2 linked regions of the Thiorhodovibrio winogradskyi genome follow. The protein of the gene in region 1 binds, or shares a complex with, the protein of each later gene. Links are inferred from orthologs where the notes say so. Each region holds a gene or a part of one and is shown on either strand. Other genes may lie near its edges.

Region 1 (4,507 bases):
ACGCCTGAGCCAGGTTGGTATCAGCCTGGCGTTCTGCTGACCAACAACACCCAATTTGCCGGCGAACTATGCTTGCAGCGCGGCAGCTTCACCTCGGCCTTGGCACTGTTAAGTGACCAAAACCGATGAAGTGGTGACTGCCATCCTGATCTAGACCCAAGGTTCAACAAAACACAGCCAACTAGCCTCTGATGCGTTCGCAACTGCGTTTGTTGATTCCAAGTGCCCTGCTATTTGTCTGGCTGGTCGGTCTTTTTCATTACATCATCGACCTCGAACGCGAGCGACTCGCTCAGGATCGGCGCGAACAGGTTTCCCTGGAGTTGACCGATTTCATGGTGCGCCTTGAATCGGAGCTTAATGCCAATGTGTTTCTTGTCAATGGCTTAATCGCGCATATCGCAGCGGTCCAAAGAATTGACGAGGAGCAGATTCAAATTGCGTTGCAAACGCTATTCGAACTGGGTCGCCATGTGCGCAATGTCGGCATTGCACCTGGCAACCGGATTTCCCACGTTTATCCCCTTGCCGGGAATGAATCGGCAATAGGTCTGTATTATCCAGAGCATCCCAAGCAGTGGCCGGAGGTGCGCGCGGCGATTGAGTGTCGCTGTACCGTTCTTGCCGGCCCTGTCGAACTCTTTCAAGGTGGTCAAGGATTGATTAGCCGCACGCCAGTCTTTCTTGGCGACAGCCACTACTGGGGGATGATCAGTCTGGTACTGGATTTCGACAGCCTTTTTGCCGCGGTTGGACTGACACCGCAAGTGCGCGGCATTCGCTTCGCGCTGCGCAAGGTTCCGGCAAGCAAGCTGGAAAATACCCAAAAGCTGCCATTTTTTGGCAATCCCGATCTGTTCACGACGGATTCCCTGCGCCGCTGGATGATGGTTCCTGGCGGCTCTTGGGAAATTGCGGCCAAACCCGTCGCGGGCTGGCAAGCAAAATCTGTCTTGCTCAATCTTGCCACCTGGATGGGTCTGATCTTCGCGGCTGTCATGGCAGGACTGCTGTGGGCGTATTTAAGCAATCGCCAACAGGTCATATTCAGCGAGCGGCGTTTGCGCACCATCCTTGCCACGACCCACGATGGCATGATCGTGATCGACGCGAAAGGCAGAATTCTGGAATTCAATCCTGCGGCAGAACGCATGTTCGGTTACAAAGCACAAGAGTTACTTGGCGGCTCGGTCAATCAACTCATGCCAGAAAACGATGCGCGCCAGCATGACCATTATGTGCGCGCATCCTCCGTCCCCGCCAATCGTACGCGCAAGATGAGCGGACGGGAGATCGAAGGGCAAAGAAGCGATGGAACGCGCTTTCCGCTCGAGATCACCGTGGGTCATGCCGAGATGGCCGGACAACGCTTGTTTGTCGGAGTATTGCGCGACATCAGCGAACGCAAGGACATCGAAGCCAAACTCATCCGTCTGGCCACCACCGACAGCCTGACGGGGACACTCAATCGGCGCGCCTTTCTGGAAAGCGCCGAGGATAGCTGGCAATTGGCCATCAGACATCATCGCCCGCTCTCCTTGCTACTGATTGATGCTGATCATTTCAAACAAGTCAATGATACCTATGGACACCAAATTGGTGATCAAGCGTTGCAGTCCCTTGCGGATAGTGTGCGCAAGTGTCTGCGCAACCGCGACCGACTTGGGCGTTTTGGCGGTGAGGAGTTTATCGTTTTGCTGCCGGAGACAGAATACGCACAGGCCATCCATGTGGCCGAGCGATTACTCAGCACAGTTCGCGCCGTACGAATTTTGGTGGCTGGTCGAGAACCGCTCGCAGTGACGATCAGCATCGGACTAGCTACGCGCGAACCGACCCTGGCACGCCTCGACGATCTGATTCGACGCGCCGACGAGGCGCTTTATCGCGCCAAGCACGAGGGTCGGGATCGTATATGCGCATGGAAGGCATCTTGAAGGGAGCTTGCCACCCCAGTGAACGCCACCCCAGTAACACTAGCCCTGCGCGGAGGCGGCCTTGGAATGGCCAGATTCTGGAATAGTCTTCTAATTCAATGGCTGACATGAGGATGTCCATCGCTCTGCCGCCAAGGCATCCTGCTCGCGGTTTTGGACCCAACGGGGACCCTCGGGTGTGAGTTCGCGTTTCCAGAACGGGGCTTGGGTTTTGAGTGCGTCGATAAGAAACTCGCAGCCACGAAAAGCATCGCCGCGGTGGGTGCTGGCAGTCAACACAAGCACAATGGCATCGGCGGGCTGCAGGGGGCCGACTCGATGAATGACGCGCGCACCGGCAAGCGACCAGCGGGCGCGTGCCTCATCCAGCAGTCGCTGCAAGACTTTTTCGGTCATGCCGGGGTAGTATTCCAGCATCATTTCTCGCACCTCCTGCCCATGGCTCGAATCTCTCATGATTCCAACAAAGCTGACCACCGCACCGATACCAGGCAGGCGCTCACGAAAAGTGAGCTGCTCCTGCTCGGGATCGAATGCCCCAGGCTGTACCCGTACATCGAACATAGCAATTTTCCTTTTTGTCAATCTCGAGGGTTCATCGTCCGGAGCGAGCCGAAACCATGAAAGATCAGGTGGTTTCCGGGGAATTCTGTGCCAAGATGGCAATCTGAAGGTGAACTAGCGGCTTCATTTTCCGGGGCTGTACCGCACCATGCGCCTTCGCTGGGCGAAATACCTCGATTTATTAGGCGGACCACCAAGCCATTAAGCTCGAGGACATGCCCCGATCGCCCGCGCCAGAGTTGACAGGGCTGAACCCCCTCCCGTCCCGGGAGGTCAAAAATAATCGCTTCGCGGGCTCGTGAGAAGATGTGTCCACCCTCATAGTCAAAGGTATCGAGGGTCGGAGCGACCGTGAAGATTCCCGTGCCGCGCCAGAGCGGGAACCCCGCGTGGGGTCATCCCAGCGGATGCCGGCTGACTGTCAGATCACTGCCGATCGATTCAAGAGGTTCCATCGATGTCGATTTTCGAGCGTTACCGTGCCAGGTATGAGTCCTCGCGTGAAGAGGAAATGGCCCTGAATGAGTATCTCGAGTTGTGCCAGCGCGATCCGCTCGCCTATGCCGGGGCGCCCGAGCGGCTGTTAAGCGCCATCGGCGAGCCGGAACTGGTTGACACCCATGATGATTTGCGCCTGAGCCGCATTTTTCAGAACAAGGTGATTCGCCGCTACCCGGCGTTCCGTGACTTTTATGGCATGGAAGAGTCCATTGAGCAACTGGTATCCTATCTAAAACACGCGGCCCAGGGACTCGAAGAGCGCAAGCAGATTCTCTATCTGCTCGGCCCGGTGGGCGGCGGCAAATCTTCCCTGGCCGAGAAACTCAAAGAGTTGATGGAACAGGTGCCTTTTTATGCTATCAAAGGCTCCCCTGTCTTCGAATCGCCGCTCAGCCTGTTTTCGCCGGAAGAAGACGGACCCATTCTCGAGGAAGACTACGGCATCCCGACACGCTATCTGCGCACCATCATGTCGCCTTGGGCGGTCAAGCGCCTGCAGGAGTACAACGGCGATATTACCCGGTTCAAGGTGGTTAAGCTCTTTCCCTCGATTCTCGAGCAGGTGGCCATCGCCAAGACCGAACCCGGCGATGAGAACAACCAGGACATTTCCTCCCTGGTTGGCAAGGTGGACATCCGCAAACTGGAGCATTTCGCGCAGAACGATGCCGACGCCTACGCCTATTCTGGCGCGCTCTGTCGAGCCAATCAGGGGCTGATGGAATTCGTCGAGATGTTCAAGGCACCCATTAAAGTGCTGCATCCGCTGCTAACGGCGACCCAAGAAGGCAATTACAACCCAACCGAGGGGCTGTCCGCCTTGCCCTTCCAGGGGATCATTCTCGCGCACAGCAATGAATCGGAATGGCAAAGCTTCCGCAATAACAAAAATAACGAGGCCTTTCTCGACCGCGTATATATTGTGAAAGTGCCCTATTGCCTGCGGGTGACCGAGGAAAAGCAGATTTACCAAAAGCTACTGCACAGCAGCTCGCTCAATCAAGCCCCCTGCGCGCCGGGAACGCTCGAGATGATGTCGCGGTTCTCGGTGCTGACGCGCATGAAAGAGCCTGAGAATTCCAGCATCTTCTCCAAAATGCGGGTTTACGATGGCGAGAATCTGAAAGACACCGACCCCAAGGCCAAATCGGTGCAGGAATATCGCGACTATGCTGGCGTCGACGAAGGCATGTCCGGCATTTCCACCCGCTTTGCCTTTAAGATTCTGTCGCAGGTATTTAACTTCGACCATGGCGAGGTTGCCGCCAATCCGGTACACCTGCTCTACGTCCTTGAGCGCCAGATCGTGCGCGAGCATCTGCCACCCGAGGTGCAGGATCGGTATCTCGGCTTTTTGAAACAGTACCTGGCACCACGTTATGCGGAGTTCATCGGCAAGGAACTGCAAACCGCTTATTTGGAATCCTATGCCGAGTATGGTCAGAACATCTTCGACCGCTATGTCACCTATGCCGATTTCTGGATTCAGGATCAAGAATATCGCG
Region 2 (2,983 bases), 3.1 Mb from region 1 along the record:
ACATCGTAACTTAGCTCGAAGATTTGCGCGGCAATGATGTAAAGGACGCTTTTGTTGTCGCTTCGAAGGGCTAAGAAGCCACTGGGTTTTCCATGCATGTAGCCGTCCTTTCGTTACCTCCGGATACAGGTCGTTGAGTTGACCATACCCTTGCTTTAGCGGCTTTTTCTTAAGCGGTGCATGGCCGTTGTATCCGGGAGGTATGCTCCGACGATGATTTTGTCATGGTTGTCGAAATATTTGGTCAGCCGGTGCGCCAGAAAATCGCATGCTTGGGTATCTGGCTCGGGCAAGCGCAGAAATCCCCCCAGCCTTTTTCTTATTCCCGCCGCCACTGCTGGATGTGTCAATCCAGCTATTCTTTAGAGTGAAAATTCACTTTCCGTTTTGCTGGCCTCTTCTAGGGGGTTTCGGAGTCAGGCTTGCTTCGCGTGCATCGGGTATGGTGTCGAATCACCTCTTCCAGATCGAATTTTTGATGAATCTTATCATTTCGTGTATATCATCGCCGAACACCCACCGCGAGAGGCAAGTCTTGGGATGATTGCGCTTGTTTCTTGACAATATCTCCGTGGTCGAGCAATCTTTCCTTGCGGAAATCGGGGGATGCCAGTCGCCAAGGACGCTTGGCTGGGCTTGCAGAAACTCCGTTTTGCGTTACGGCGCCCCTGTGGTGTCGAAAATGGCGTCGGGCCTGCGGCAGGCATCGTTCGGCTGTGAACCCGCGTCGCGATCATATCAAAGCTCCGTTTCAGCCATAGACGAGGGTAATCATCATGCAGTTCGCTCAAGCCAAAGCTCGGTCAGTCAGGTTCTTGGTAGTTTCCGCGGCGGTCTTTTTGTTGGTGGCCGGATCAATGATGATCCTTCCTGGTTCAGCCAATGCGGCGGTGCCCTTCCGGGCAACGACAGATTTGAATGTACGCGCCTGCCCGTCAACGAATTGTGCGGTGATTGGGGTTCTCCGGCGTGGTAGTTGTCATGCCGCTCAAGCCTGGGTCAAGGACCGTACCTGGTTGCGGATCAACTTCCGCGGCAGGCGTGGCTTTGTCTCTGGTCGCTATGCGCGGCGGGGTTGCTAGAGGAGAAGCGCCCGATAACGTATCGTGTTAATGTGATCCAGTAGCCTCATCCTCCGGGGTGGCGCCGAACCACATAGAGATTTAGTTACCATCGTTCGCGGCTGACCGCGTCAAGCGGTCAGCCAGTATTTAGCAATTCCATATTTCGTTTTCCAGCGCCAGGTTGTTGGCCCGGTTATCTACACCAGAAGAAACACCCACATTTTGAATTGCTGGCCAGTATTTGGGTTGCCGAGACGCCTTGGTGATGCCCAGATGGGGCAGCCAACCCGGTTGGTTTAGACAACCCAGGCTAGCCTCCGGTCACGGGCGGGAAAAAGGCTACTTCGTCGCCAGGCTGAATGATGGTATCAGTGCCAGCGATGGATTGATTGACGGCGGCGAGGATTAACCGCGCGGGGGCGAGCGCCTCGGACCAGGGTTGGCCGCGCGAGGCGAGTTGGGTGCGCAGTTCGGCGGTTGTGATGGGGGATTGCAGCGGATAGTCCTCGCCCTCACAGCCAAGTGTCTCGCGCAGGCTGGCAAAATAGAGCAGGCGGATCATGTTAGCAACTCGCTGAAGGGCAGAAAGTCGACCATATCCCCGTGACTGATTTGGCTGTGCTCTGGAATCACCACCAAGCCAGCGGCCCAACTGAGTGAGGTGATGGCGGCCGAGGAACGGCTTGGAAAGACCTGGACCCGGGGCTGGCCGTTGTCGCCCAGTAGCAGCCGGGCACGCTGGTATTCTCTGCGTTTTTCCGGCTTTTTGGTTGCGAAATCGGCGCTGACGCGCCAAGGGCGGGACAGTGGGCTGTCGCTGATGCCGAGGCGACTCCCCTGGAGTTTGAGGATCAGCGGTCGGGCAAAGAGCGCGAAGGTGACGAAAAGTGACACCGGATTGCCGGGGCTGCCGATAAAGGCGACCTGACCAATACGACCGATCGCAATCGGCTTGCCGGGGCGCATCGCGACTCGGGGCAGGTCCAGCGTGCCAAGTTGCTTGAGTGCCGGGCGGACGTGGTCTTCCTCGCCGACCGAGACGCCGCCGCTGGCGATAACCAGATCGGCTTGGTTGGCGGCTTCGCGCAATGCCTGCAGGGTCGCCTCGAAGCGGTCCGGGATCATGCCCAGGTCAATGACCTCGCAGCCCAGGGCGCGCAGCAGGCCGGCGAGCATGAAGCGGTTGGAGTTATAGATCTGCCCGGGTTGCAAGGGGTGGCCGGGCAGGATAAGTTCATCGCCACTGCTCAAAATGGCGACGCGCAGGCGCCGGTAGACTTGCAACTCCGCGATACCGACTGACGCCGCGAGCGCCAGATGTTGGGGGCCGAGTTTGGTGCCCGAGTCCAGAATATGATCGCCTGCGCGAATGTCCTCGCCGCGCTGGCGGATATTGGCACCGGGCTTGATCAATGCCTCGAGGTTTGCGTGCTCATTCGGGGCGATATGCAGCCTGTCCCCATCCTGGCGGCAGATTTCCTGCACCACCACCGTATCCGCGCCATCCGGCACCGGGGCGCCGGTGAAAATGCGCGCGGCTGTGCCATGGAGGAGGGGGCCGGGCTGGCTGCCGGCGGGGATGCGCTGGCTGACGAGCCACTCGGGCGGGTCGCGGCTGAGATCGACATGGCGCAGCGCATAGCCGTCCATGGCGCTGTGGTCCCAACTGGGCTGATCGATGGGGCTAATGACAGACTGTGCAAGCATGCGTCCGAGGGCCTGATCCAGCGGTAAGGCTTCCAGCGCTAGCGGCGGAAAGTCGCGGGCCAGTATGCGCGCGATGGCCTCTTCGACAGTGAGTGTCCTATCGCTTTCGGAGTCACAGCTGTTGTGCTGGTTGACGGTGGTCATGGTGGCGATGCTTGGTTGCTAGCGCTCAGCTCTCGCTGAAGCGTTCAATGAGCTGCGCGAAGTTGCAT

Evidence for each region.
Region 2: the proteins of Thiowin_RS04515 (region 1) and moaD are in contact, whole or in part, in a crystal structure (PDB 1FMA), measured with the Escherichia coli proteins. The link is inferred for Thiorhodovibrio winogradskyi from one-to-one orthologs.

The regions. Positions count from the first base shown.
Region 1 is NZ_CP121472.1:1,008,635-1,013,141, reverse strand. Bases 765-3,463 are described here. They hold Thiowin_RS04515 (molybdenum cofactor biosynthesis protein MoaE), read right to left. Parts: upstream 2,502-3,463; coding sequence 2,028-2,501; downstream 765-2,027. Other genes in these bases: Thiowin_RS04510 (PrkA family serine protein kinase), read left to right, coding at 2,959-3,463; Thiowin_RS04520 (diguanylate cyclase), read left to right, coding at 765-1,937. Also shown: ppx (exopolyphosphatase), read left to right, coding at 1-40; more of Thiowin_RS04520, read left to right, coding at 192-764; more of Thiowin_RS04510, read left to right, coding at 3,464-4,507. UniProt on the Escherichia coli protein: Converts molybdopterin precursor Z to molybdopterin. This requires the incorporation of two sulfur atoms into precursor Z to generate a dithiolene group. The sulfur is provided by MoaD.
Region 2 is NZ_CP121472.1:4,089,607-4,092,589, reverse strand. It holds moaD (molybdopterin converting factor subunit 1), read right to left. Parts: upstream 1,627-2,983; coding sequence 1,375-1,626; downstream 1-1,374. Other genes in the region: moaB (molybdenum cofactor biosynthesis protein B), read right to left, coding at 2,941-2,983; Thiowin_RS18645 (molybdopterin molybdotransferase MoeA), read right to left, coding at 1,623-2,915; Thiowin_RS25435 (SH3 domain-containing protein), read left to right, coding at 777-1,082; Thiowin_RS18655 (B12-binding domain-containing radical SAM protein), read left to right, coding at 1-9. UniProt on the Escherichia coli protein: Involved in sulfur transfer in the conversion of molybdopterin precursor Z to molybdopterin.